One region of the Halomonas sp. 3D7M genome, then DNA from elsewhere that is predicted to be linked to it. Evidence: predicted binding sites of a transcription regulator. Region 1 holds the regulator's gene; each other region holds the start of a gene.
What was found. Region 1 encodes PhoB, which activates phosphate uptake and scavenging genes when phosphate is short. Its sites were predicted from a motif close to TGTCATANNNNTGTCANA; they were not measured.
Positions count from the first base shown of each region.

Region 1 (9,807 bases):
TGGCGAGCGTTCATTAGGCAGCTGGTTGTTTCAACAACCTGACCTGGTGCGTGGGCCACTCTACGCCACTCGCCATCAGCCACGCTTTGTCGCGGAACACTCTGCGTCGCTTTTAGACAGCGTATGGGGGCGGCGCTCAGTGTTTCAGCACAGTGGGCTATCGCTGTTAGTGCAGGAATACTTTTTATCGACCATGGCAGATGATCTTGCCCTGTCTTCGCGCTAGGCTATCGCCAGCGTTTTCTTTTTGAGAGGTAAGCATGGACCGTTCTCTGTTGAGGCCAACGGGATGGGCTCGGGTGGCTGATTTTTTACATTTAACGCGATTGGATCGCCCGATTGGTACTTGGCTATTGATGTGGCCCACCTTATGGGCATTGTGGATAGCAGCAGAGGGTGTGCCTGGGCGGAATGTTCTGCTGATCTTTATTGCTGGCGTTTATGTGATGCGCGCCGCGGGCTGCGTGGTTAATGATTACGCTGATCGTCATTTCGATGGCCATGTAAAGCGCACTAAACATCGTCCGCTAGCCACTGGTCGTATCAGTGAAACCGAGGCGCAGCTGCTGTTTATCGCGCTGGTAGCCACTGCTTTCATTTTAGTGCTATTGACCAATTGGTTTACGGTGCTGTTGTCGATAGGGGGTGTTGTATTAGCGTTCATTTACCCGTTTATGAAGCGCTACACCCATTTACCTCAGGTAGTGTTGGGGGCTGCGTTCTCTTGGGCGATCCCCATGGCATTCGGTGCGGTATTGGGTCATGTGCCGTTTGAAGCATGGCTATTGTTTAGCGCGAACGTGCTGTGGACCGTTGCCTACGATACCCAATACGCCATGGTCGATCGCGACGATGACCTGAAAATTGGCATCAAATCTACCGCGGTGCTGTTTGGTAGCGCTGATCGTCTGATCATTGGTGTACTGCAAGTGGCGGCACTTGGACTACTTGCCTGGGTAGGATGGCGTGTTGGTTTAGGTGGCTTTTTCTGGCTTGGGCTAGCCGCTATGGCCGCTACGTTTGTCCACCAACAACGCTTAATCGCTGGCCGTGAGCGCGACCGCTGCTTCCAAGCATTTCTTAATAATCATTGGTCTGGCTTGTTAATTTTTGCAGGTATTGCACTAAGTTGGTGGCCAATAACTGGCTAAATATCCTCTATGTCATAAAATTGTCATCGAGTCATGGTGTTATCGTCACTGACATGTCTTTGAACTGTTTTTTAAACTATTTTTTTAATTAGTTTTCATTGAACACCGTGAGGCCCTGGAATGACCGCCAAGACCGTTTTGATTGTCGATGATGAGGCGCCTATTCGCGAGATGATCGCAGTGGCGCTGGAAATGGCTGACTATCGCGTTCTTGAAGCGGATAACGCCCAGGATGCCCACGCGATGATGGTTGACCACCAGCCAGATCTGCTTTTGCTGGATTGGATGATGCCGGGCACCAGTGGTATTGAGCTTGCAAGGCGCTTAAAGCGTGAAGAAGCCACCGCCGAGGTGCCTATCATTATGCTGACCGCTAAAGGCGAAGAAGATAACAAGATTCAAGGGCTTGAGGCTGGGGCGGATGACTATATCACCAAGCCTTTCTCTCCCCGCGAACTGGTGGCGCGCTTAAAAGCAGTATTGCGACGTACTACCCCCCGAGGTGTCGAAGATCCTATTGAAATTAATGGCTTGCTATTAGACCCAGTGAGCCACCGTGTGAGTGCTTACGGTAAGGCGTTAGAAATGGGGCCGACGGAGTACCGTCTGCTGCAGTTTTTCATGACGCACCAAGAGCGCGCCTATACACGTAGCCAACTGCTCGATCAAGTGTGGGGCGGTAACGTATACGTTGAAGAGCGGACGGTAGATGTTCACATCCGACGTCTACGTAAGGCCTTAGGAGAAGCTCACCAGAGTCTCATTCAAACGGTGAGAGGCACTGGGTACCGTTTTTCCGCGCGGGTGTAACGGTGCGCCTGTGGAGCCGAGAACTATGGCGAATTGCGTGGCTGGCCGCTTTGGGCGCTTGTCTGGGGTGGTTGCTGGGTATGCCAGGTCTTGGAGTTGCTGCGGGGCTTGCCGTTTGTCTGGTGTATCAACTGCGCCAATTGCGAGCGCTCTTTAAGTGGTTAACGCTTCATCCTCATGATGAACCCCCTGCTGCGAGCGGCATGTGGGGCGAGCTTTTTGATCGCTTGTATCGCTACCAAAAGAGCCAACGGATTACTCAGAATCGCTTACGTGCCACCCTTGCACGTATTCAGGAATCATCCGAAGCGATGCGTGACAGTGTCGTTATGCTAGATCGACATGGCGACCTGGAGTGGTGGAACAGTGCCGCGACAGAAATGCTGGGCTTGCAAACAGCCCACGACCGTGGCCAGCACATTACCAACCTGCTTCGTGACCCGCGATTTATCAGCTACTTTAATGCACGTAAATACGGTGAGCCGCTGACCTTAACGTCGCCCATCGATGAACGGCATATCCTTCAATATCAAATTACTCTCTATGGTGATGATGAGCGCTTGGTAATGGCGCGAGATATTACCCGCTTGCATCGTTTAGAGCAGATGCGTCGTGACTTTGTCGCCAATGTTTCCCATGAACTACGCACACCGCTAACGGTATTGATGGGTTATTTAGAAACCTACAGCGACTTAAAAGAGCAACTTCCACCACGTTTGGGCCGAGGTATTGCTCAGATGGAAGAGCAGACGAAGCGTATGCAAAACTTAGTCAATGATCTGCTACTGCTCTCTCGGTTAGAAATTGATCAAGGTGGCGAGGATCATCATGCGTTGGCGTTAGGGCCAATGCTCGACGCCATTCGCCGCGATGCGCTAGCGCTCTCTAATCAACAGCACAGTGTTCAAGTCGCGCTTGAGAGCGATGCCCGTCTGATCGGCAGCGAGCAGGAACTGCATAGCGCTATTTCAAACCTAGTGTTTAACGCTGTGCGGTATACGCCAGAGGGTAGTCAGATAACACTTCGCTGGAAAACCATGCCCAATGGCAGTGCTTGTATTGAAGTTGACGACGATGGTGAGGGAATTGACCCTGTGCATATTCCACGCTTAACCGAGCGTTTCTATCGCGTTGATAAAGGGCGTAGTACCGCAACGGGTGGTACCGGGCTTGGTCTAGCGATTGTAAAGCATGTGTTGCTAAGACATGACGCATTGTTACAAATTGAATCTCGCCCTGGCGAAGGAGCCCTCTTTCGCTGTGTTTTTCCGTCTTCACGTGTTGTCAAAAGCGAGTCCGCCTCGCGCAATTCTGTTTAAGTACAAGTGATGTATAGGTGTGTCATGCTTGTCATACAAGTATGGTCACATAATACTCATGTGCCATTTCTAACCACTTTCCCTGCTTGATCTGCAAACGCTTTAAGCGCCCTTTCTATTATTTTTTATTGACTAAGTGTTTGTTTTGTTTGATTTTTTATATAATTTTTGATTTTTTGGCACATCGTCTGCAAGTGTCTTGGTACTTGGTAAGAGAGAAAACCATAGGATTTGGTAAGCCGAAAGGCCGTCTTTCTTACTATTTAAGCAGTACCTGAACAGCGATCTAGGAGACGGAACATGATGTCCAAGGAACTACTCAAGAAAGCTGGTATTTTAAGTGTAGCGTTCGGTTTAGTGGCTAGCCCTGCAGCATTCGCTCAAGAGCCAGCAGACCCCGCGAACAATATTTCCCCTGACGAGCAGCCTGTTGAGACTCAATCCGAAAGTACAACAGATTCAAGTGATTATGATAGCCAAGAGCTGACTCATGACGAAGGCGATAACGCCAGCGACATGGAACCTAGTTCAACTAGCCAGGACGATTCAGAGTCTGGCTATGACAGCACAGATGAGTTGCCTGAAGAAAATAGCGGAATGTAACATTAACTTTGGTTACTTATCTTTTCAAAAGGTACTATAACTCTTACGCTTACGGATGAGCTATTCAGAGGCATGGATGTCAAATTGCATGGATGCTCCTAGATTCAAGGATTGAATCTTTCGACGGTCAACACGCTAGTTAGGGTTAATTCCAAGGCTGGAGCCCCTCAAACGGATAGGAAGCTAGTGTTACGTATCGCGATACTAAGAGTGCTCAAGACCCCACTTCGGTGGGGTCTAATTTTTTGTGTATAGTATAATCATTGTTACGTTGCCCACTGTTTCTTGGTGTTAAAAATGCAATTATTCAGATGACACGTTTTGCGATTGGCAAAAGAAGGTACCTTGTATCATTGCATTGTCGGTTGCTCCATATAGCAAGGAGTTTTTATTTATGTTGTTGAAATCATTTGTTAAAAGCACTGTGGTTGTAGGCTTATCGTTGGGGCTTATCGCAAGTCCATTAGCGTTTGCACACTCTTCCATTGAGCTGAATCAAGGACGTGCTGAGAACCAAGAAATTATTCAACCTCAATCTCGTAACACATCGGGCCCTGCAACCTATTCAGCTAAAGATTTGATCAATGATAATGAGAATACTCTGATATATGCTCCTTCAAGCCGTGCCAGTGACGCTGATGATGACTCTAAAGAGCGAGCAGGTTATCGCGCTGAAGAACTCAACCGTGAAGAAGGTAGCAGTACACGCTGGTAAAGAGGGCGATGGTTAAACGTGTGTGACAAATAAGTTTTATAGCAAAAACCCCGCTTCGGCGGGGTTTTTGTGGTTAAGACGGTGATCGATTGATCCTGTTAATGCTGGTGATGGCGGTCAGCGGCGGTGCTTCCTTCTTGGGCGCTTTGAACCCAAACTTCTATTTCAATAGCGTCTTGCTGGGCAAATTCGAGCGTGATGGGAAACCGGTCACCTTCTGCCAATGGCTGATGTAATCCCATTAGCATTAAGTGATAGCCGCCACCTGGGCGCATTGTTAGCGTTTCATCTTTAGCGATTTCGATAGCACTGACGTGGCGCATTTTCATCATATCGCCTTCCATCTGCATATCATGTAGCTCAACACTTTCGCTCACAGGTGTCTGCGCGCTGACCAGTGTGACGGACTCTGTATGAGCCGTAATATCCAGATAAGCGGCACCATTTGCCACACCGGGGGGAGTTGGCGTGGCAAAAGGATGAGCGATCCTTAACTGGTCGGTTTGAACGTCGTGAGCCGACGCGAAAGAGATTGAGCCAGTGAGGAGAGCCGTCAACCAGAGTGCGCGGGTCAGCATGGTCGTATTCCTTGTAGGGGCCTTATCTTCTTAACAAGGCTTATGCTTAATCTTGAGAATAATAGTGAAGCCAAACAACCTTAAGGTAACAAATAGGTTGTGTCAGCGTTATAGCGATTAAGCCATCAGCGATGAGGCGTAATGTCGCGCGTGCCGCGGTAGTGGTCGTCCCACATTAAGACGGCACCTGCCACCGCGCCGGGAATTAAGAACAGGTTGGCGAGAGGAATCCAGGTCACTAACATGATCAACCCGCCGTAGGTGAGGCTTGGCCACCACCGTTGCGATAATCGTGTACGCATATCGCGAAACGTAACCTTATTGTTATCCATAGGATAATCTAAATAAGTGATTGCCATGATCCACGCGGAAAAAAGGATCCACAAAATAGGCGCTATCAGGTTCAGGCCAGGTATCCAGCTAATGATAAACAGTATCACCATGCGTGGCAGAATATAACCGAGTTTGACTAGCTCACGACCCAAGGCATCGACGGCGGTTTTAGCGAGTCCGCGGTCATCCAGGGGTTCACGTCCTGTTGCTTGGCGCTCTACCTTCGCGGCTAAAAAACCATAGAAAGGTGCGGCGATTAAGTGGGTGACCAGGGTGAAGGTAAAAAAGATCACCAGCAGTAGGCTGATAAAGAACAGTGGCCAGATTAGCCATGAGAGCCACTCAAGCCAGCTTGGCACCATTGTCATCGCACTGTCTAGCCAGCCAGAAAAGCGGCTGACCACGAAACTGAGCATGCTGGCATAAACGATTATATTGACCACGATAGGTAGGAAAATATAGCGCCGCAGACCTTTCTGGTAGACCAAGCGAGTGCCTCGACTCAGCGCTGTCATCGCATCCAACATGTTTGCTCCTTAGAAAAAACGCCCAGAGGGGATATCTGGGCGTATTGCAGGAGGAATCGCGTGCTAGGTCAAGATTTTTTAAGTACCTGCGGGTCGATCGTGTCGGGATCGCTATGGCGAATATCTAACCCTTTGACCAAGTAGACAACGTACTCCGCCAGGTTGTTGGCATGATCACCCACGCGTTCTAAGGCACGTAGCACCCACATAATGCTAAGTACGGAGCTAATCGAACGTGAGTCTTCCATCATAAAGGTCATCAGCGAACGCATGGCGCTACCATACTCATCGTCAACGAACTCATCTTCGCGCACAACTTGCATTGCAAGATCAGTATCAAAACGCGCAAAAGCGGTAAGTGAATCGCGAAGCATTTTACGCACGTGCTCGCTGATATGGCGTACTTCGACTAAACCACGAATACTGCCGCTACTTTCGCTCAACAGTAGTGCATTTCGAGCAATTTTGCTGGCTTCATCGCCGATACGCTCAAGGTCAGAAGTTGCGCGAATAACCGCCAGCACTAAGCGCAAATCGGAAGCTGCGGGCTGACGACGCGCTAATACCCGCGTACATTCATCGTCAATTTGCAGCTGCAGGTCGTTCACTTGGCGGTCATTGTCGCGCACTTTCTCAGCAAGACGGCTATCACCTTCCAGTAGCGCAAAAACAGCATCTTGCACTTGTTTTTCCACCAGACCGCCCATGGCCATCAGGTGGGTTTTTAGCTCCTCCAGCTCTTGGTTGAACTGGCGAGAGATATGTTGGCTGTGGCTATCGCTCGTAATATCCATTGAGCACTCCTGACGTGATGTCTTTGGGGCCTAGGTGATGCGGCCGGTGATGTAGTTTTCGGTGCGTTGTAAACGCGGGTTGGTGAACACTTGATCCGTTGGCCCGTACTCAACGAGTTCACCGTGCTGCAAAAAAGCCGTGTAGTCAGAAACCCGCGCGGCTTGCTGCATATTGTGGGTAACCAGCACTAGCGTTAGCTGTGATTTAAGGTTACGAATCAGCTCTTCAATTTTCAGCGTTGAGATCGGGTCTAAGGCTGACGCTGGTTCATCAAGTAGCAGTACATCCGGCTGTACGGCAAGCGTACGAGCAATGACCAAGCGCTGCTGCTGGCCGCCAGATAGCTGCCAGGCCGATCGGTGCAGACGATCTTTAACCTCATCCCACAGTGCTGCCGATGTCAGTGCCCATTCGATAATGTCGTCTCGCTTCCGCTTGGGTAAGCGTTGCTGTAAACGCAGGCCAAAGGCCACGTTTTCATAAATCGACATAGGGAAAGGGTTGGGTGTTTGAAACACCATCCCAACGCGCCGTCGCAACTCGGTAACATTCATGTCCGGGGCATGAATATCCTGACCTTCAAGCTGAATATGGCCACTGTGTGTTACCGATTCATTAAGGTCGTGCAGTCGGTTAATCGCGCGTAGCAGCGTTGACTTTCCACAGCCTGAAGGGCCAATAAAGGCCGTTACACGGTGGCGTGGTAGGTCTAATGTTAGATCGCGCAACGCCATTTTCCCCGCATAAGCGAGGTGAAACTTTGCAATGCTCAAGCAGCGCTGTTCGGCAGAAAAACGCGCCACGGGTGCGAGAGCCGCATTGTTGGACGATAAAGACGCTAACATTCGTTTCCTCGCTGACGCCTCAGATAATGACGCAGAAATATGGCAGTTAGATTAAGCACGAGTACGATTAATACCAGCAGCAGCGCAGTGGCGAAAACCAGCGGAATGGCGGCCTGCACATCTTCACCATGAAAGGCGGTATCAAATAAATGATAGCCGAGGTGCATAAACTTGCGCTCTAGATGAAGGTAGGGAAACTCACCATCTACAGGCATTTGCGGCGCTAGCTTGGCAACGCCCACTAGCATTAGCGGCGCCACTTCGCCTGCGGCTCTGGCGACGGCTAAAATCATCCCCGTTAGCATGGCGGGCGTTGCCATGGGCAACACCACCCGCGTTAACATTTCTAAACGTGTCGCCCCCAGTGCAACGGCACCTTCCCGCTGGGCATCGGGTATGCGTGCTAGCCCTTCTTCGGTAGCGACAATCACCACAGGTAACGTGAGCAAGGCAAGTGTTAGCGAGGCCCAAAGAAGGCCGCCGGTTCCAAATGTGGGTGAGGGCAGTTCATCGCTAAAAAACCAGCTGTCGATAGAGCCGCCTACTCCGTATACAAATACCCCAAGGCCAAACACGCCATAAACGATTGAGGGCACACCTGCCAGGTTGCGTACGCCAATGCGAACTAAGCGCGTTAAGCGGTTTTGGTGAGCGATTTCGTTTAAGTAAATGGCAGCGAGAACCCCAAACGGAGTAACGATTACTGACATCAGAATGACCATTAAGACAGTGCCAAAAATGGCTGGCCAGACACCTCCGCCAGTATTTGCGGCGCGTGGCCCTTCACTTAGAAATTGCCAGATGCGTTGCCCCCAGGCGATGGTTTTTTGTCCCCATGACATAGCATTTGGTGATTGAAAGTAGGTAACACTTGCCAGCGGCTGGCGAAGTATTTGACCATCGGCGGTGGCTAGCACTAACGTGCCAGGGGGCCGCTGGTTGACGGGCAAGGCAAGCGCATCCTGGATGAAGGCCCAGGCAGCTTGTTCTGTTAACCGTTGATCGCCACTCTCCAGCGTCATTAAGCGACCTATAAAATCACCCCATGGGGTGCGCGTTAAGCGGATAAGGTCGGTTGGCTCGGCCTGTTGGCTAATCTCATCAATGGCAATCCACTGCCAGTTGCTTCCTGTAATATCCTGATTACCAGTGAAATAGAGCCGTTCTGACCCTGCTCCTTTGGGCAGCGTCGTTTCACGAACTGACTGCCCAATGACGATGTCGCCTGACTTGAGGGTAACTTCCTCTAACGGCGCTGGCCAAAAATGCCCTAACCCCCGAATCGTCAGCAGCGTTAATAATGCTGCCAACATTAATAACGAAAGCGCCACACAGGCAGCACAAAGCCAAGGCCAGAGCCCGCTGCCGCTCATTTTTAAAAAATCAACGTTTGAAAAAACAGCCCGCTGCCAACGCATTAGAGTGTGCTCCCTAAGCGTTGATAGCGTCGGCGCAAGCGCTGTCTGACAATTTCAGCCAGGGTGTTCACCACAAAGGTAAAAATGAACAAGGCCAACGCCGCCAGTATCAGTAAGTGATAGGTCAGCCCACCTGGAGATGCCTCGGGAAGCTCAATGGCGATAGAGGCTGATAGCGAACGCAGCCCTTCAAACGGACTGGCACTCAAGAGCGCGGTGTTACCGCTGGCCATTAACACAATCATGGTTTCGCCCACGGCGCGGCCAGCGCCAATCATCACCGCTGAAAAGACCCCAGGACCTGCCGTGGGTAGGGCAACTTTCCACAGTGCTTGCCAGCGACTAGCGCCTAGCGCTTGAGCACCTTCCATTAAGGTAGGGGGCACATCGGCAAGTGCATCTTCCGCGAGTGAATAAATACTGGGAATCACCGCAAATCCCATCGCAATGCCTACAATCAATGCATTTCGAGTGGCGTAATCAAGACCATAACGTTGATCCAGCAAGCGTCGCAGGTCGCCGCCAAGCCAGTGTTGTTCAATGATGGGAGCAATCCATATAGCCAGTACAGCCATGCCAGCCAACCAGGGGATCAGCCATAAGCCTGCCCAAGAAAGCGGTAGTCGTTGACGAACGTGGGCGGCCGTCCGATACCATAGATATCCCGCTAAGGCTGCGCTAAGAGGTAGCCAAATAATGATCATCAAGGCACT
Region 1 is NZ_JABUZF010000063.1:2,942-12,748, forward strand. It holds gene INT22_RS02030 (chorismate--pyruvate lyase family protein) at 1-226, shown strand, start outside; gene ubiA (4-hydroxybenzoate octaprenyltransferase) at 261-1,151, shown strand; gene phoB (phosphate regulon transcriptional regulator PhoB) at 1,272-1,961, shown strand; gene phoR (phosphate regulon sensor histidine kinase PhoR) at 1,964-3,280, shown strand; gene INT22_RS02050 (hypothetical protein) at 3,581-3,883, shown strand; gene INT22_RS02055 (hypothetical protein) at 4,278-4,598, shown strand; gene INT22_RS02060 (copper chaperone PCu(A)C) at 4,697-5,176, opposite strand; gene cysZ (sulfate transporter CysZ) at 5,302-6,036, opposite strand; gene phoU (phosphate signaling complex protein PhoU) at 6,105-6,830, opposite strand; gene pstB (phosphate ABC transporter ATP-binding protein PstB) at 6,861-7,676, opposite strand; gene pstA (phosphate ABC transporter permease PstA) at 7,670-9,094, opposite strand; gene INT22_RS02085 (ABC transporter permease subunit) at 9,094-9,807, opposite strand, start outside.

Region 2 (9,807 bases), on a different contig from region 1:
CACGGCTTTTACTTGGCCGTCACCAGCGGTGGCAATGTAGTAGAGAACATTGGGCGTATCATGCATCGCGGCATCAACGCGGCCGGTGCGTAACTCCAGGTAGGCATTGTCGATATTGGGGAACTGGCGTAGCTCGGTGTCGGTGAAGTTTTCCCGTGCATAGTCAGCAGCAGAGGTGCCGGTGCGAACGGCCAGCATTTTACCTGCTAAGTCTTCAGCACTTTCGATATCACTATCAATTGGCACCATGATGCGGAAGCCGCTTTCGTAGTAGCCATCTGAAAAATCAATCACCTCGGCACGGTCTTCACGGATAGTAATCCCCGCCAGGGCAACATCTAACTGGCCAGTCTGCAGGCCGGGAATAATGCCATTGAAATCCATTGGCCTTAGTTCGAACTCCAGCTCAAGCTCTTCGGCAATCATTGTCCACATATCGATATCAAAACCGACATATTCACCGTCTTGAGCAAACTCAAAGGGCACAAAGGCAGTATCAGTGGCAACCACTAGCTTGTCTGCGGCGGCAGTCGCTGCAGTGAGAGAAAATGCAGTAGCAGCCATTAACGTGGTTAGTGTTTTCATGGAGAAGTCCTCGTGACGTCGATGTTATTGGTTATGTGTGAGTGACGTAGCGTGTAGATAACGGTGTTGTTATTGGTTTGGTTTAGATGGGCTTGGATTGGCTTTGCTGGTTTTATCTACAAGCATATCTGCAAATATAATTGCACAAATACATAAAATGACCAAATATTTTCATTTATTTTTTACACGCATACGAAACCGGGTGTCGCAAAGACACCCGGCTCATCTAGATATTTCTCTTTAAGTAAGCGTTTTTAGGCTAGATTTTTCACCAACACCTTGGATTTTCGGGCGTGGTTGTAGGCTTCGCGTTTTAGCGGCGGCAGATCATCTAAGCTTGCAGCACGGAAGCCGTGTTCGACAAACCAGTGAGCCGTGTGGGTAGTTAACACAAACATTTCGGAAAGCCCACGCTGCCGGGCGCGGCGTTCTAACGCTTCCACTAAGCGCTCGCCGCGCTCACCGCCGCGATAGTTACCGTGCACCGCGACACAGGCCATTTCCCCCACCGTGGTGTCTGGAAAAACATGCAATGCTGCACAGCCAATCACCATGCCATCACGTTCGATGACCATGTAGTCGTCGATTTCGTGCTCTAGGCGTTCCCGCGAACGAGCCACCAACATGCCACGTCGCTCCAGTGGCTCCAGCAGCTCTAGCAGGCCAGCGACGTCGTTCAACGTGGCTGGGCGCAGTTGCTCGTAGCGGTGTTGGGTGATCATGGTGCCAACGCCGTCACGGGTGAACAGTTCCCCTAACAGCGCATCGTGGTTGCGCCAGGAAAGCAGGTGGGTGCGCGCCACCCCTTCTCTGGCGGCGGTGCAGGCGGCGTTCAAGTGGCGTGCCAGCTCACTGCCCGGTAACGCCTGTTGCAGGCGCGGCTCGGCCTCTGCCGGGGAAAGCTGGCGCAATAGTGCACCGTGTTCGTCTTCAAGCCCTTCCGACTCGCCTAATAGAATCAGCTTATCCGCTTTCAGCGCGACGGCAGCCTGTTGTGCGACTTCCGAGGCATCTAAATCAAACACTTCACCTGTGCTGGAGAAGCCCAGCGGCGGCAGCAGCACCAGTGAGCCTTTTTCCAACAGCCCTTCAATAGCGCTCGAACGCACTCGGCGGACTTCACCACTGTGATCAAAATCGATGCCTTCACGCACCCCTAATGGCTTAGCGGTCACCAAGTTACCGGAAATCACGCTAAGCTCTACACCGTGTAGCGGCGTGCTAGGCAGCCCCAAGGAAAGACGAGCTTCTAGCCATAAGCGCTGGTGTGCGGCCACCTGTTCCACGTGAGCCATCACCGCTCGATCAGCTACCCAGCGACCATCCACCCGTGTTGGCTCGACACCGGCAGCCGTCAATGCGTCATGCACTTGTGGGCGAATACCAAACACCACAACTAGCCGCACCCCCAGGGTGTGTAGCAGCGCTAAATCTTGAATCAGTTGCTCTCCTCGGCCAGACGCCATGGCTTCGCCCTCAATTAAGATGACAAAGGTTCGTCCCCGGTGCGCATTAATGTAGGGCGAAGCATTACGAAACCAATCAACAAAAGGGAAGCGTGTGTCCAAGGGCCGCTCTCCGGCAGCAGGTGAATGAAAGTATCAGCGTTTACTTTAACAGAGCATAAAAAACAGCGGCACCTTCTTGTGTAAAAGAAGATGCCGCTGTGCGTTTGGCCAAGCAGTCACGTATAGGGCGGAGTTACCCCTTGCTGTTAACCAAACATGCCTTTGAACATAAAGAAGAACAGAATAGCCAAACCAGCCCCGGCAGGTAGCGTAATCAGCCAGGACATGGCGATGGTGCCAATAACACGCAGGTTAAGCGCCGCCATACCCCGGGCAAGCCCTACGCCTAATATCGCCCCCACCAGTGTGTGGGTGGTTGAAATTGGCAGACCCGTGCCGGAAGCTAATACCACTGTGGTCGCGGCTGCCAGCGTGGCAGCAAAGCCACGGCTGGGAGTGAGTTCAGTAATACCGGTTCCCACGGTGGCAATGACTTTGTGGCCGTAAGTTACTAAGCCCACCACGATGCCAGCACCGCCCAGTACCAATACCCACCAGGGCACCAACGCAGAGCCTTCAATTTGGCCGCCAGTTTGTACCACGCTAATGACCGCCGCTAGCGGGCCAACCGCGTTCGCAACGTCGTTAGAGCCGTGAGCAAACGCCATGGCGCACGCAGTAAAGATCATTAATACGCCGAAGACCCGCTCAACATTGGCGTATCCAAAGTGATCGTTGGCATTTTTCTCAAACTTGATACGACGCTGCATCAACAGGCCTACACCCATGATCACAAGTCCTAACAAGATAGACAGCAGCAGGCTTTGACTAAAGGTCAGGTCTAGCCCAACGTGAGACAGACCTTTGGTTAGCGTGACCATCGCCACAATAAAACCAACCAAAAATACGTAGCCCGGCACATAGCGTTTGGCAGCCATAAAGGGATTATCATTTTCAAAAATCAGGTGGTGCACTGATTTGAACAGCACGAAGCCGATAGTACCCGCTAAAAGAGGAGAAACGACCCAGCTTGCTGCAATGGTGCCAACAGCGCCCCAATCAACCGTAGAGGCACCCAATCCCGCTACGGCAAAGCCCACAATGGCGCCTACAATGGAATGCGTCGTGGAAACCGGCCAACCTTTCATCGATGCTGCCAGTAACCAAGTACCCGCTGCTAGCAGCGCTGATAACATACCGTACACTAGTAACTGTGGATCTTCCTGGAGCAATTCTGGGTCAATAATGCCTTTACGAATGGTGTTGGTCACCTCACCACCCGCCAGCCATGCGCCTAAAAATTCAAAGACTACCGCAATCAAAATTGCTTGTTTGATGGTGATCGCTTTCGACCCCACCGAGGTCCCCATCGCATTGGCAACATCATTCGCGCCAACGCCCCAAGCCATAAAAAAGCCAAACAAACAGGCCAGGATGATAAAAATTTCACCGTGCTGGGCAATAATCTGCATGGGTACCCCTTAGCGTGCGGTCAAAATCTGTAGGCGGCTGCCCACGCGTTCAGCGCGATCAGAAACTTCACCGACCCACTCAATGATTTTGTAAAGGAAAATCACATCAACAGGCGGAAGTTGGCTTTCAAGCTCAAACAGTTGGCGACGTATCGCGATCTGCTGGCTGTCGGCTTGGTGCTCAAGTGTGTGCAGCTCACGGATCATATTCTGGATAACATCGGAAACATTGCGTCCAAAACCGGACTCAAGCAGCTCTTTCAGCTCTTCAAGCGCTTGGCGAGCCTGGGACACACACGCCACGCTGGTACGCATATAATCGCGCATGGGATCGGCCAGCTCATTGGGCACACGCATTTTACGCCCCAGCATAATGCCGGTAATGTCGCGCACCTTGTTGGCGATTTTATCCTGCACGCTGATAAGGTCGAGCAAGTCGGACCGCGAGACGGGAAGGAACATCGTATTGGGCAGGTTAAGCCGAAGCTCTGTTTTCAACGTGTCGGCGTCATGCTCTAAGCGGGTAACGTTTTCACGCAGTACAGCTGCGGTATCCCAATCACCGGCAAGCGATGCTTCGAAGAACGGCAACAGTTGGTCGGCACATTCATTGGCCTTGACGATGTGGGCCAGCAGCGGCTGGAATGGCGAGCGGCCAAACATCGCGGAAAAAGGGTTGGAGGTAACCATATAGCCTTTAGCCTGTTTTCGGGGAGCCTGGAAATGGCGGCGCCAGTATAAAGAGTGCGCTCGCCGCCGTCATGAAAAGTTCACAATGTCATGAAAAATTAATTGAAACGTCACAATACAAAGGTGGCTAATGTCATGAAAAATTCAACATCTACTGCTGATTCTGTTTCAGCGCCTACCGAAATAGAGCTTAAACTCGCCCTTGCGCCAGCTCAACTAAACACGCTGCTGTGCCACGCAGCACTAGCCGAAACACCCCAACGTCAACATCTGTCGAACACCTATTTCGATACCCCTGCGGGAGATATGGCGAATGCACGGATTGCCGTGCGCTTACGCCAAGTTGATGATCGCGTGCTGCAAACGGTGAAAACCGCCGGCCATGGTGGTGGCGGCCTTTCTACCCGACAAGAGTGGGAGTGGCAAGTTCCTAGCCCACAGCTTGACCAGCATGGCTTGGCTGCCCTTCCGCCGTTCAAAGGTTCACTAGGCACCGTCATTTCCGCGCTACAACCTGCGCTGCGCACCGACTTTACCCGGCGCAGCTGGCAAATCGACTGGCAGGGCAGCCATATCGAGCTAGTGTTGGACGAAGGAGAGATTGTCAGCGGTGGTGCTCAAGCGGCTATTTGCGAGGTCGAGCTGGAACTCAAAGCGGGTGAACCAGAGGCGCTTTGGGCGCTAGCATTAACGCTCGCGGAAAGCGTACCGCTGCGCCCTTCTGATACCAGCAAAGCCGCTCGCGGCAATGCGCTAGGCGTGCAGCAGTGGGCACTACCTGACGCTGACGCACCGGCTGAGTGGCTACACAGAGCCACAGTGGCGCTGGACGCCTACCACGACAGTGGTCTTGCGGAACACTTAACTATCGCACAGCAGGCATTAGCCACACTGGCGACCCATCCGCAGTTGGATGAAGGTACCCGCCGTAACGCTCAGACGCTGACCACAGCACTGACTGATAATGGCCACCCAACGCCCGCTTATGGCGCTGCTGCGTTAACCCTGGCGCATCGCTTCGCCTATCAAACCACGCTACGCTAGAAACATTCAGCCCACTTCAGGATGTCGCGATGAGTTTTCAATTAACTCCCGGTGCAGAAGGACTGCGCACACGGCTTTTTCATATTATTTTCGAGTCCGATACGCCGGGAGCCAAAGGGTTTGATATTGCGCTGATTATCGCCATTCTAATCAGCGTGGCGGTCATCTTGCTGGACAGCGTAGATAGTTATTCCGAACGCTACGGGCACATTTTTTACTATGCAGAGTGGCTATTTACGCTACTTTTCAGCATTGAACTGGCGGTGCGGATTTACTGTTTAGAGCGACCAACGATTTACCTCAAAAGCTTCTACGGTATTGTCGATGTGATCGCGATTATCCCAGCCTGGTTAGTCCTGCTGATGCCTGGTGCCCACGGACTCGTCATTGTTCGGGTGCTGCGGGTGCTACGCATTTTCCGGATTTTGAGATTGATGGAGTTTATCGGCGAGGGGCGTTTACTGCTCGATGCGCTTAAACGCAGCCTTCGTCAAATCCTGCTGTTTTTTAGCAGCATCATGATGGTCGTCATACTGTTTGCTGCGCTGATGTACACCATCGAGTCACCAGAAGCCGGTTTTACCAGCATTCCTATGTCGATGTATTGGGCGATCGTGAGTATGACCACGGTGGGCTACGGCGATATTGTCCCCGCCACGTCGATAGGCAAAGCGATCACGATGATTCTGATGCTGTTGGGCTATTCGATTATTGCCGTGCCTACCGGGGTATTTTCCGCCCAGGTAATCCGCTCTATTCGCGAAGACCGTTATTCAGAAGAAGCCTGCCCCGGCTGTGGCCATGACCGCCATGAAAAGCGCGCTCGTTACTGCCTGCGCTGTGGCACCTGGCTGGATGAAGACAGCGAAGACCCGCGTAAGAAAGCAGCAGATCAAAAAGAAAAAGATAGCCACGGGGGAGACGAAGACACAAACACGCCCCAGGACAGCTAACCAAAATAGCCAAACCCAGGGCGCGCAGTAATTCATTTAGGAAGATTATGTGATTGCTAGGCCGCTACGTTGATCAATCGGTGCTCAGGTCGGCCTCGATAATAAACAAGCGGCCGCCATCCACAGTGTTGGCGTCCAGCATCTTCTGCTCGAGTTGACCATCGGTGGACCAGGTGGCGAAATCATCGTCGTTCAGTACCCCCAGGCGTTGGTCATCAATCACCCATAGACCTTCCATTTTATCGTGGGGATAGTTGACTTCCGCCACCATATCCACCACCAGAGACTTGCTCACTGGCTCAATTCCAGCGCTGGCCAGAGCGCCCCACCCCTGCTCTAGAACCACTTCTTCCAAGGTTTTGCCTGCCAAGGTTAGACCCAGCTCGGCATCCTGTTTCAGGTCGCCGTTGGCTGAGACCGCTTCAAGATTGGTGCCCGAGGCAAGGTCAATGCGATAAACCTGCTTCTGAGCATCGGGCGCCGCAGCCTCATCACCGTCGGGGCCACCGCTCAGAAAGCGGCCATCTCGTTCAAGCACCAAAAACTCAGTGGCGCTCAGGGCAACAAGCTCTGAGTTGGAATTCTGATTTTGCTCTTGGCGGTAGAGGTACTGTCCAGTCTCGCCCGAGTCCAGGTTCACCGTGACGATGCGGGTGATATCCAGGTCTTTCACCGTACTGCCCGGGTTGTACAGTGTGGACTGCATAATACCTACCAGCGTTTTCTCATCCGGCGTGATAGCCAGCCCTTCCATACCTCGGTTGGCACGCCGATTGGCAAACTCTGCTGGCAGGTTCATCTCGACCCGGTCATCGTCGGCAAAGGGGTTGATTCGACCGATTTCACGACCTTCGGCATCGAAGTGGACCATGTGCGGACCGTACTCATCACTAACCCAGAAGGTGCCGTCCGATAGCGCCACCAGCCCTTCGCCATCCAGACCATAATCATCCAAGCGGATCGGATTAGTAACTTCATTATAGGGCTGGCTATCGTCTACTAAGATCGGCTGGCCATTGGCATGGTAAGGGGTTTCACCTGTTCCACCGAGTGCCAAGCTGTTAGGCAGACCACTGATCTCGGTTCCGTCGGGGCGCTTGAGTAGAATGGTAGTAACCTGTTCGATCACACCGTTCGTTTGAAGCTCAAACAGGCCGATACGGGGCGTATAGTCCGGTGTCGGAAATATTTTCCCCTTGCCATAGTCACCAACAAAATTGGCATTGGGGCCGCGGTCAGTCAATGCATAGAAGCGCGTTGAATCCGTGGGATGAGCGGTCATTGCCGACCCAAAACCGCCATTACGGATCTCAAAAGCCTGCTGAGATTTGCCATCTATTAGATCATCCCGTAATACGCTGTGGGGAAGAAACACACCAGCGGCGGGGAAGCTGTCGAACACGGAGGCATTGGTATCATCAGCGTTAGCGTTATCACCGCAGCCCACCAGCAGGGAGGACGTCAGTAAGGATGCCATAAAAAGCTTATGACGGTTCATTGGTTGGTTTCCTTATTGAATACAGGTTGACGCCCGTTGGCGTCTCAGCCGCCTCCACAGGCACAATTTCCACCGTGACCCAGGGCAAGGCAAGTTACGAAAAGTCTAGTGGCAGGAATATCTAATGGGGGTGGAGCCGTCACGGCTGTCTTAATGAAACGTGCTCACACCGACAAGGTTCGATTTGTTATGGCATATCGCTATTGTTCACGGCCACCACGATAATTTAGTGACAACCAATGACAGGTGAATGACATGTTAGTGACTAGCGGCACAGGGACAACTTGCGGGGCTAATAAGGAAAACGCCCTGGCTATTAACCAGGGCGTCTCCTCTATAGTAACGGCACGATGGAAGTGGTTACATTTTATTCGCTTTCAAACGGTGCTTCCCACGCGTTAAGCTCCGCGTCGCTCCAGCTTCCGTAACTGGCATTGGGGAAAACAATCCAGTCTTGACCAAAGCGCTCAGCGTGGTCGTTAACCAGGTCGCGCTGCTCTTCAAGACTTGCGTCGACAAAATCACCCGAGAAGTCATGCAGCGTATCGCCCAACTGCATCACCAACGTATGACTGTCTTCGACGATAGCGCGACGCTCGGTCTTGGGTGGGCCAAGTAGCATGACGCGCTCGTCAGATACCTGGGGAAGCTCTAATGCTTCCATAGTGGCCAGCGTATCCGCTTTATTTTCCTGGTAGCGATCCGACACATAGTAGATCGACACACCTTGCTCATCGGCAAATTCGAGAAAGTCTTTCGCGCCTGGGATCAAACGTGGCTCGCCCTCGCGCTCCCAATGCAACCAAGTATCCCAAGTAGTGAAGTCGTGGCAGGCCTGCATATCGCGCACTAGCAAAGCGCTATTATCGATGAGCGTCTCATCCACATCGGTAATGATGGCCAAATCGGCACCCTCACCATGCGCCTCAATTTGTTTTTCCAAGCGATAGGTCGCCAGCTCAAAGCCTTGGCGCTGTAAAGCAGTTATTTCTGCGGATTGCTGTTGGTAACGAAGCCCCATGGCGTACTCAACTTGATCACAAGCGCTAGCGTCGTCGGCTACTGCGTTCCCTGATAAAGGAAGTAGCGCCAAGCTTGCAAATGCGGTTGCAGTGGCAGCGTTGCGGTATCGAGATATCGTCATTAAGCAATCTCCTGTCAGTGATGGTTATCAGGTTAAGAGGGGAATCCCACACCACCCATCATTATTAATTATCAATAATAAGCATAATCATCATAATTTATTTTTATTGATCATTCAAATAAGAAAGATAGCGCGCTAAATGAATAAGTTGCGCATGCCTTGTTTAACGATTTTGTGGATTTTAGGTGATGGAGAGACAGGCGGGACGACAGCAACCCCCTCGTGACTTGTCACCAGGAGGTTGCCAATATCAACTAGAGAATGGTGTTAACTCGTAAACGGCGTAATATCGCCGCGCCCTTCCCGCACAATTTTGGGCGGCAGCTCGCGTAGGTCAATCACACTGGTGGGGTCAAGGTGGCAAGCACCGCCATCGATAATGGCATCAAGGTGTGACCCGAAGCGGTCGCGAATCTCCTCAGGATCGCTCATTGGCAGGGTATCTCCTACCGGAATCAAGGTGACGCTCATCAACGGCTCACCCAACGCATCAAGCAGCGCGTGGGTAATGTGGTGATCAGGCACACGCACGCCAATGGAGCGGCGCTTCGGGTGCAGCAACAGGCGCGGAACCTCTGTGGTGGCATCCAAAATAAAGGTGTATGGGCCAGGGGTATGAGCCTTCAGCAGCCGAAACACTGCGTTATCCACTTTCGCGTAAGTGCCAATCTCGGAAAGATCCGAACACATCAGCGTGAAATTGTGCTTATCGTCTAACGAGCGCAGCCATTTGATCTTCTCAATGGCTTTTTTTTCACCCAAGTGGCAACCCAGTGCATAGCCCGAATCCGTCGGATACGCGACCACACCACCTTTGCGGATAATATCTATCGCTTGATCAATCAAGCGTTTCTGCGGGTTTTCGGGGTGAATCTGGAAATATTGACTCATCGCTTGCTCCTGCCCTTGGGCA
Region 2 is NZ_JABUZF010000264.1:81,768-91,574, reverse strand. It holds gene glnH (glutamine ABC transporter substrate-binding protein GlnH) at 1-585, opposite strand, end outside; gene argA (amino-acid N-acetyltransferase) at 840-2,153, opposite strand; gene INT22_RS17460 (inorganic phosphate transporter) at 2,300-3,565, opposite strand; gene INT22_RS17455 (TIGR00153 family protein) at 3,575-4,255, opposite strand; gene INT22_RS17450 (CYTH domain-containing protein) at 4,391-5,299, shown strand; gene INT22_RS17445 (ion transporter) at 5,329-6,252, shown strand; gene INT22_RS17440 (esterase-like activity of phytase family protein) at 6,326-7,750, opposite strand; gene INT22_RS17435 (5'-nucleotidase, lipoprotein e(P4) family) at 8,118-8,894, opposite strand; gene INT22_RS17430 (L-threonylcarbamoyladenylate synthase) at 9,162-9,785, opposite strand.
Region 2: the regulator PhoB is predicted to act here: its motif matches at 4,342-4,359, upstream of INT22_RS17450 (CYTH domain-containing protein).

Region 3 (9,807 bases), on a different contig from region 1:
ATGGTCGATGCTGTGATAGCCATCGCTCTGCAGGCCGATCCGCTCAAGGGTACGGTTAGCCTGTGGTTCGTCGATATCCTGTTGGCTAAAGGTAAGCTGAGAGGTGATTTCAGTGGCCCCACTCGGTTGCCAGCGGTGGCCAAGTTGTACGTTATTACTCTCAACATCACGGTCGCGTAATGGGTTGCTAGCGTTGGTTGATAGCTGTTGCGGATTAGCGGGTTGGGTGGCGCGCTCATCATAGTGCTGCCAGCTAATAAACACCCGTTGGTCGTCGCTTGGTTCCCAGCCGCCTTTTAAAAGCAGGCTATTGAGGCTGGCATCTTCTACTGCATCATCACCGCCCGCGCGACGAATATCGCCGGACTCGCTACGGCCCACAGAAAATAGCCCATCCACTTGCCCGTTAGCCGTGGCGCGGCGACCAAACGCCGTCAGGCTGCCGCGTAGCTCGTCGTTCGCTGTTGCCCCGCCTAGAGAAAGACGTGCACCGCTATCTTCACCTGGGGCTAATAGGTCGCTGGCCTCGACACTGGTAAAGCTAACAACGCCGCCCATGGCATTGCTACCGTACAGACTGGAAAGCGAGCCACGGGCAATCTGCACTTCTTGGATCAGCGCTGGGTCGAGGAAGAAGTTGCCCACATGGCCAGTGGAAATATCCTGGCGAACACCGTCCAGGCGCACCAGTACACCATTTCTGCCGAAGCCACGCATACTCAGCGTTTGGCCGTTACGGCGTCCTTGGCCAGCCACATGCAGGCCAGGCTGGCGGCTCAGCACGTCTTCAACGCGGCTCGCGGTGGCAAGCGTTGCGTCTTGGCGGTCGATGATGTCGATAATCAGCGGTGCGCGGGACAGATCCGTCGGTGCTCGGGTACCTGTGACTGTGAGGGGGTCTAAGCCCGAGTCATTGGCGTTGGCAGGCAGAAGAGGGAGTAAGGTAAGGCAAAAGCCTAACGTGTGAGTTGGTTTCATGGGCCAGACAGTTCCAGCAGAAAGTGATGGATAATGTTGCTGGCTGGGTGCGATGGGCTACCTGGCTGGTTAAAAGGGTAAGTAGTAGGTAAGTGATTATTTTAAAAGGCTTACGCCGTTAAGATCAGCTTGCCGCTTTTCGTGCGTCGCAGCACATAGCGTCGCTGTTCATGGTGAATAACCAACTGACCGTCTTGATCAAGCAGCGCCTGACTTGTCACTTCGCGAGATGCGCTAGGCGAGCCTTCTGGCGGAACGTCTTTTTTTCTGGGCTGCATGAGAGGTTGTTTCCTGTGGTAATGATAACTATTAGCATTAATTTAGCAGATTTGACTACCTCTCACAACCATCACTCCCAACCTTACCTAACCACCGTGCAGATGCTTAACCAACAGTTTTTAAAGGTGGGGAATAGCTTGCGAATGAACGTTCACCTAACAGTAGAGTTCTCGTCATTACCCTGTCATTTAAATTGATTAGTGTCCTCTTAACATAAAACTAGCGCGTGTTAACCGTGACGAGAGGATCGTAGTTATGAGCAAGGAAATTGAAGACCATCGCCTGTTAAATCAGAGCAGCAACCAGCCGTTTGCGGATGTGTTAGCGCAGCATGTTTCGCGACGAGCGGTAATGCGGGGCGGCTTAGGTTTGGCCGCTGCTTCAATGCTTGGCTTTGGCGGTGCCGCCCAAGCACTGGCTTCAAACGGGGCGCAAAAAACGCCGTTGACGCTGGCGTTTGAGGCGGTTCAAGGATCGCTAACGGATGCTGTCGTAGTGCCTGAAGGCTATGTTGCCCAAGTGCTGGTGCCGTGGGGCACGCCGTTGAGCGCTGGTGACAGCTGGCAGTCCGACCAGTCAATGACCGCCGAGCGTCAAGCCGCTAGCGTGGGTATGAACCACGATGGAATGGCTAGTTTTGCCCTGGATGCTGACAACGCCTCACGGCGCTTTGTGCTGGTGCTCAACAACGAATATATCGATCAAGCAGCGCTGTGGGCACCTCAAGGTGGCCCGACCAATACGTCAGAAGGCAAGCGCCCCGCCGAAGAGTCGCGTACTGAAATCAACGCTCACGGTGTCACTATTGTGGAAGTTGAGAAAGACGCTAACGGACACTGGTCGCATGTGCCCGGCTCCCGCTATAACCGCCGTCTTACCAGCGCGACGGTGATGGAAATTGCAGGCCCAGTGGCAGGCAGTGACTATGTGAAAACGCGTTTCTCCCCAGCGGGTACGCAAACCCGTGGCACCAATAACAACTGTGGTAATGGGTTAACGCCCTGGGGTACTTATATCGCTTGCGAAGAGAACTGGCCCAATGTGTTCATTAATCACGGCCAACTCTTCCAGGACGACGCGCGGATTGGTATTCCTACCGATAAAAGCCGCTATGGTTGGGATACCTCGGCGGGTGATGCCTCTGAAGAAAACGATGAGTTTGCGCGTTTCAATATCACGCCACGGGGCGAGCGTGCTGAAGATGATTACCGCAACGAAGCGCGCACCTTTGGCTACCAAGTTGAAGTCGATCCCTATAGTGATGCTTACGCGGTAAAACGCACGGCACTTGGTCGTTTCCGTCATGAAGGGTGCTGGCTAGGTAAGCTGGAAGCAGGGCAACCCGTGGTGTACTACTCTGGCCACGATTCCCGCAACGAGTACGTCTATAAGTATGTTTCTGACGCTGCCTGGGATCCCGCCGATGCCAATCGTCCGGGTGAAGCGTATGACCGCCTCGCCATTGGTAGTAAATATCTGGATAACGGCACCCTCTATGTGGCTCGCTTCAACGCTGATGGCAGCGGTGAGTGGTTGCCGCTAACACCTAACGCGCAAACACGCGATGGCCGTTCGTTGGCAACGGCTTTGGGCTTGGCAGAGGATGATTTAGCTGGAGTGATTATTAACACCTGTGATGCAGCGGATCTAATGGGAGCGACACCAATGGACCGCCCAGAGTGGGCAACCGTGGATCCTTCCTCTGGCGAGGTGTATCTAACGCTGACCAATAATTCGAAGCGTAGCGAAGAAGCTGCAGCGGCTACTTTCACCAATCAAGGCGATGACATTGCTCAGCTAGGGGTAGGCTATGAGACAGCCCCGGCCAACGCCGTTAATCCACGCGCTAATAACGAAGCAGGTCACATTATCCGCTGGCGTGAAAGCCGCTTGCCGAATGCCTTTCGCTGGGAAGTGTTTGTGTTTGGTGCCGCCACTAATGATGAAGGCAATCATTCTGGCCTGACTGAAATGAACCAGTTTGCCAGCCCCGATGGTCTGTGGTTTGACCAGCGTGATGATGGTCAGGGCATTCTCTGGATACAGACCGATAATGGTTACGAAGGCATTACCGAGTACACCAACGACCAGCTATTAGCCGTGGTGCCTAACAGCCTGGACGAGATTCAGGGTACCGGCCCGGTGATTAACAACAGCAACCAGCAGCAACTGAAACGCTTCGCCGTAGGGCCGAACGGTTGTGAAGTGACCGGCATTTTTGCGACGCCGGACAAAACGGCGCTGTTTATTAATATTCAGCACCCCGGCAACTGGCCCGCGGATGGTAGTGCACTGACCCAAGATGCCACCGCTGAGGCCAGCGGTCAGGTACGCCCTCGGGCATCTACCGTAGTTATTCAGAAGCGCGATGGTGGGCCGATAGGGGTGTGAAAATAGCGGTTGAGTCCTAGTCACCATTTTGGGTGCTTAAAACGCTATTGAGAGCTTCCATTAAAAGCTTCGAACCGGTGAAAGGTTCGGAGCTTTTTTTGATCCTGAGCCTTTTGGGCTTACTGCTTTTTCTGCCGGGCTTCTAACGCGTGGATGGCGTCGATCTTCAATGGGAGCTTGTTGGCCCAGAGAATATCTTCGCGGCAATGGCCAATATCCAGCAGCACCTGATCATCGTAGGCCAATAGCGGCAGTATATGGCGGCGGAAAAGACAGCGCCGCCGGAAACGCCACCAGCCCATATCTAGCGCGCGAATTAGCCTCATTGACGGCATGGCAGGCATGTAAAAATCTACTTGTGGTGGCTTTGGGGGCGGCGCTAATTGGCTGGCTTTTACCCATGCATTTTGGGCATGTTGGGCTGAACATTCACACTTCATCGCGCACCTCTTTTTTCACAACGACTGTGCAGGCAGCGGTGTCTGGGCACCGACTGGACAGGCATGGTTTGTGGTCAATAAGTGAGAGGGTCGCGACCTCTTGTGAACAGCTTGGTACTTCGCCTTGGATCAATCAAACGAAAAGATCTACACTGATCGTTAAGTTTTTCTGAAAGGTGGGCGTGATGAATCAACTATCGACCATAGCTCCCAGCCGAGCTGCCTTGCCGTTACTGGATAGCGAGGTGCTACGCACCTTTGTGACGATTGCGGAGAGCGGCAGCTTCACCCGCGCCGCCCAGCAGCTATTTCGCACCCCATCTGCACTGAGCATGCAGATCAAACGGCTAGAAGAAACACTTGGGCAAACGCTATTTGTGCGCGAGGCGCGCTATGTGCGCCTGACTACCGAGGGGGAAGTACTCCTGGGCTATGGTCGACGGCTGCTTAAGCTCAATGCTGAAGCCGTGACTCAGTTTTTAGCTCCCACCATAGAAGGGCGCGTGGGGCTGGGTATAACTGACGACGTCGTTGGGCGTATTTTACCCAATGTGCTTGCTCAGTTTGCTCGCTCGCATCCGGCCGTGCAGGTCGATGTCGTCGTTGGGCGCAGCAAAGACCTGCTCGCTAGGCTGGATGAGGGAGAACTCGACTTGGCGCTGGTGATGGGCGGAGAGCCTGGTCAGGCGGCGCGCGGTGATGTGGTGCATAGCGAACCGTTAGTGTGGGCTGGTCGTGAGGATGGCGTTGCCGTAGAACGCACACCGCTGCCGGTGACCTTGGCTCAACAGGGGTGTGCGTGGCGGAGGATCGCGCTAAACGCCCTTGATCATGCTGGGGTTAATTACCGGATCGCTTACTCCTGTGACCATTGTGCTGGTCAGGAAGCGGCTATGCTGGCTGATCTGGCTGTGACGGCTTTTCCGAAAAGCTTGATTCGCCCACCGCTCAAACGGTTAAACAACGATGCTCTACCGCCATTGGGCGATTATCAGGTATTTCTTGTCAAGCGTGCGGGCAGTAGTGATGCCAGTGAGGTATTGGCTGAACGAGTGGTAGAGGCATTACGGGAGGGGTGAGCTTAACGCACTGCATTTAGCGGTAGTGAGATTCCCTGGGATGGCCCGTTCAGGGCGAGCCACTACGCCATCACATGATCGTCGCAGGAGGCATGTGCTTGCCATGTCTGTTACGCCTGCTTGCCATACGCCGCCAAAAATACATCCACTGCGCTGCTGATCTGACGATGAATCTCTTCATCGCTGGGGAGCTGACGAACCCCCATACGCACCTCCATAACTAACATGCCTTGCCACATGCTACAGAGTTGGTCGGCGGCTAGTGTGGGTGCGTTAAGTGTTAAGTGCCCGGCGCGGGCTAGCCCCTCAAGCTTTTCCTGCAGCCACTTTTTAGTGGCCCAGGGGCCTGATTCGAAAAAGGCCAGTAGCAGTTCGGGGTGCTGACTTCCCTGTGTACTCATAACGCGCTCAACGGCTAACACGTGGGGCTCCAACAAAAAGCGCACGAGGCTTGTGCCGACTTCAATCAGTGACTGACGCACGACTTCATGAGTGTCGGGAAGCTGTTCTAGCCCATGACGAATGAGGGCGGTTTCACGCTGAATGACGTTGCCAAATAGCGCTTCTTTGGTTGCAAAATGGCCGTACACAGTCACTTTGGAAACACCCGCTTCACGGGCAACGGCTTCCATGGTCACCCCTTCGAGCCCAAAGCGAAAAAATAGGCAGGCCGCCGCGTCTAGCATCGCGTTGTGCTTAGCCATGTCTTTGGGGCGACCGGCGCTGCGTTTTTTGTCAGGCGGTAAAGGTTGCGAGTCCGTCATTGCGTAAAATCCGTGCCTATCGAATAAATAAATATTGAACGCTGGCGTACACATATTATAGTGAACCGTATCGTTCAAGAATAAACCATTTCGAGGCCATTATGGACACTTCCTTCAATACTTCCTGGCGCCACCGGAGTCGTGGCACGTTGGCGGCCTTAATTATGATGAGTATCACGGTAGTTGCGGTGGTTGCGCTTACTAGCCAGCACAGTCGTGCCCAGTTGGCTAACCAGCAAGAAACGGATAACGCTTTGTTGCAAGTGGTGACGCAGTCTCTTGCCCACTCCGAACAGCTGGAGCGGGACGTGCGCTTAACGGGGCGAGTGGTTGCACGTCAGTCAGTGTCGCTTGCCTTTGAACCCGCTGGCCGTGTTAGCGAAGTGTTGGCTGATAGGGGGAGTGCAGTTGAGCAGGGCGATGTGCTGGCGATACTGGATACCCGTCGTCTTGAAAGCCGTTTGGCAGAAGTGGCCGCACGCAGTGAGGAAGCCCGCGCCGGCCTTGCTTTTGCCCAGCGCCAAGAAGAGCGTGAAGCGCAGCTTAATCAAAGTAACTTCGCCAGCCGTACGACGTTGGACCAAGCGCGCACGGATCGGTTAACGCTTCAAGCCCGCCTTGCGGCACTGGCGGCGGAACGAGACAGTCTTACTGCTGATCTTGAGGACAGCACATTAAAAGCGCCCTTCGCCGGACGCGTCATTGAGCGTCATGTCAGCGTTGGTAGTTTAGTGACTAGCGGTACCGCCGCGTTTGAGCTGATCGATGTTGAGCAACTTGAAGCGCATCTAGGATTGCCTGCTCGGTTAGCGTCGACGTTTACACCAGGCGAGACGGTAACACTCAACGTTAATCACCACGCTATCGGCGGTAAGGTGCGTGCTCGGCTACCCCATATTGACAGCGACAGCCGCATGCAGACGCTGGTTGTCTCGCTTGACGCCTCAAACAGCGCGGTGCCTGGTGATCTCGTTGAACTTGGCTACGCAGTGGTAGAGCCTGCCAGTGGCTATTGGGTGCCGCTAGATGCCTTACGTGCTGCCGAGCGAGGATTGTGGAACGTACTGGTGGCAGAACCGCTGGAAGAGGGGCATTTTCGTGTGGCACGGGCGAGCGTGGAATTACTGCACACTGAAGGCGATCAAGCCTTTGTGCGCGGAACCCTTGAGCCAGGAATAAGGTTAATTACTAGCGGCATTCACCGCATCACCCCTGGGCAGCAGGTCACCCTCAGCGAGGATATGGCTTATGCAGCGCATTGAGTGGTTATTTAACCGCCGTTTAGTGGCATTAACCTTGGGGTTGCTGGTTGTGGCTGGGCTATCGGCTATTCAAACGCTTCCTCGGGCAGAAGACCCTCATCTGATTGCGCGTATGGCTACCGTGCTTGCGCCGTTTCCTGGTGCTACGCCGGAGCAGGTTGAAGCGCTGGTAGCGCGGCCCATTGAAAACGAGTTGCGCACTATTTCAGAAATCCAAGTGCTTGAATCTACGTCGCGCCAGGGCATCGCTGTTATCAGTCTTGAATTAGAAGACGCGGTTGTTGATGTCGCCCCCGTGTGGAGCCGAGTACGAGATAAGTTAGGCGATATCGCGCCAACCTTGCCAACCGGTGTGCAAACACCAGAGCTGCTGGATGACCGCGGTTACGCCTTTAGCATGGTGGCCGCCCTGCGCTGGACACTAGATTCTTCGCCCAATCCGCAGTTGATGGAGCGTTATGCTGAACGCCTAGAAGATCAGTTTAGGCGTGTTGCAGGCACGGAATACACCCATCTGTTTGGTGTCGCAGGAGAGCAGGTCGAGGTCATGGTCGACCCCTTAGAGCTAAATGCGTTGGGGCTTTCTGTAGGCCAGTTGGCCGCCGCCATTGAAGCAAGTGATGGCCGCCGCACGGCAGGCGAAGTGGTTACTCAAGGCCATCGGCTAACGGTCGGGCTGAGCGGTGAATTTGATACGTTGGACAGGTTGCGCGATGTCGACGTGGCTATCCGGCAGGGCCAAACGGTGAGGCTAGGTGAGATTGCCGAGCTGCGCCGCGGCGTGCAGGACCCGCCCGCCGCCATGGCGCTGCTTAACGGCGAACGAGCTGTGTTTGTGGGTGCCCGTATGGCTCCCGGCCAGCGTATTGATGTTTGGGTTGAACGGGCTCAGCAACAGCTAATGGCGTTTGCTGACGAGCTGCCCGTGGGCCTTGATGTTGAAGTGGTGTTTGAACAAGCCAGTTACACCAATCAGCGCTTAAGCGATGTCGCTAGCAGCCTGCTGATAGGGTTAGTGCTGGTAGTGGCTATTCTGTTTTTAAGCATGGGCTGGCGCTCGGCGATCACGGTGGGACTAGCGATTCCCGCCACGGCGCTGCTCACGTTGGCGTTTTTCAAGCCACTGGGTATTGATATCCACCAAATGAGCATTACCGGCATTATTGTGGCGCTGGGGTTAATGGTGGATAACGCCATTGTCATGACCAACGCCCTTCGTGAGCGTTTCTTGCAAGGGGACTCAGTGATTGCCGCGACCCGAGATGCCTTGCGCCATTTAGCCGTGCCGTTACTGGCTAGCACCCTGACGACCATTCTGGCGTTTATGCCAATTGTGCTAATGCCGGGGCCCGCCGGAGAGTTCGTAGGACCGCTAGCCCTGGCCGTTATTGTAGCGCTGGTGAGTTCTTACTTGGTATCGCTGCTGTTAGTGCCAGCGCTCTCTCCGATGCTGCTGGCCAGCGTGGCGAAGAAACCGTCAGGCTCACAAGATAACGTGATTAAGCGTGGTTTTCGGGGGGCCGTACGTAGCTCGCTGCGTCATCCGGTGGCTGCCATGATCATTACCTTATGCGTGCCTGTGAGTGGTATCGCATTAATGCCAACGTTAGACGTCGCGTTTTTTCCACCGGCAGACCGTGACCAATTCCACATTGAAGTACGCTTGCCACCGGCTAGCAGCATCGCCAATACCGCTGCGTTGGCCGATGAAGCCGTAACCCTTATCCGAGAGCTGCCGGGCATCAAGCGGGTGTCGGCATTTATCGGCGAAAGTGCCCCCATGATGTACTACAACGTATTGACCAATGAGGATAACAACCCAGCGTTTTTACACTTAATTGTCGATGCCGAGTCGTTAGCGGTGACTAACCAGCGGGTGCCAATGCTGCAGCAAGTACTTGATCAGCACTTTCCGCAGGCGCAAAGCGTGGTGCGTAAGTATGAGCAGGGGCCTCCGTTTAAAGCACCGATTGAGCTACGGGTCTATGGCGATGACTTGGACATACTGTCATCGCTGGGACTTGAACTAGCGAATCTAATGCATCAGTTGCCTCAGGTAACCCATGTGCGCGCAGGCATGCAGCGCGACCTGCCCAGGCTAACGCTGGATATCGACCAAACGGCGCTTCACGATGCAGGCCTCACGCCACAACGCCTAGCGGAACAGGTTGGTGCTGCACTGTCAGGCCAGTCTGCAGGCATGCTGCTGGAAGATACTCAGCAGCTTCCCGTCCGAGTGCGTTATGTTGGTGAATGGCGCACCGATGCTGAACAGCTTGCTGCGCTGCGCTTAGTCAGTGATGGCGTCGCAGAGGGGTTGCCGCTAGCGGCAGTGGCGGAGGTATCGCTAACGCCAGCCTGGAGTGTGATTACTCGCCGTAATGCGGAACGGGTGCAGTTAGTGCAAGGCTACCTGGTAGCCGATGCGTTGCCGGCAGTTTCCATGGCACAGCTAGAGGACGCGTTGCAGAACGCGCTAAATGCAGGAGAAATTCACCTCCCTTCTGGCTATCGCATTGAAACCGGTGGAGAGGCCGCCGAACGTAGCGAAGCCGTGGGTAACCTGCTGGCCTCGGTGATACTGTTGGTGATTGCCATGGTGGCAACGGTCGTG
Region 3 is NZ_JABUZF010000175.1:29,073-38,879, reverse strand. It holds partial or broken gene INT22_RS09760 (TonB-dependent receptor plug domain-containing protein) at 1-978, opposite strand, end outside; gene hemP (hemin uptake protein HemP) at 1,089-1,256, opposite strand; gene INT22_RS09750 (PhoX family protein) at 1,513-3,648, shown strand; gene INT22_RS09745 (hypothetical protein) at 3,768-4,088, opposite strand; gene INT22_RS09740 (LysR substrate-binding domain-containing protein) at 4,274-5,167, shown strand; gene INT22_RS09735 (TetR/AcrR family transcriptional regulator) at 5,278-5,931, opposite strand; gene INT22_RS09730 (efflux RND transporter periplasmic adaptor subunit) at 6,033-7,193, shown strand; gene INT22_RS09725 (efflux RND transporter permease subunit) at 7,180-9,807, shown strand, end outside.
Region 3: the regulator PhoB is predicted to act here: its motif matches at 1,429-1,446, upstream of INT22_RS09750 (PhoX family protein).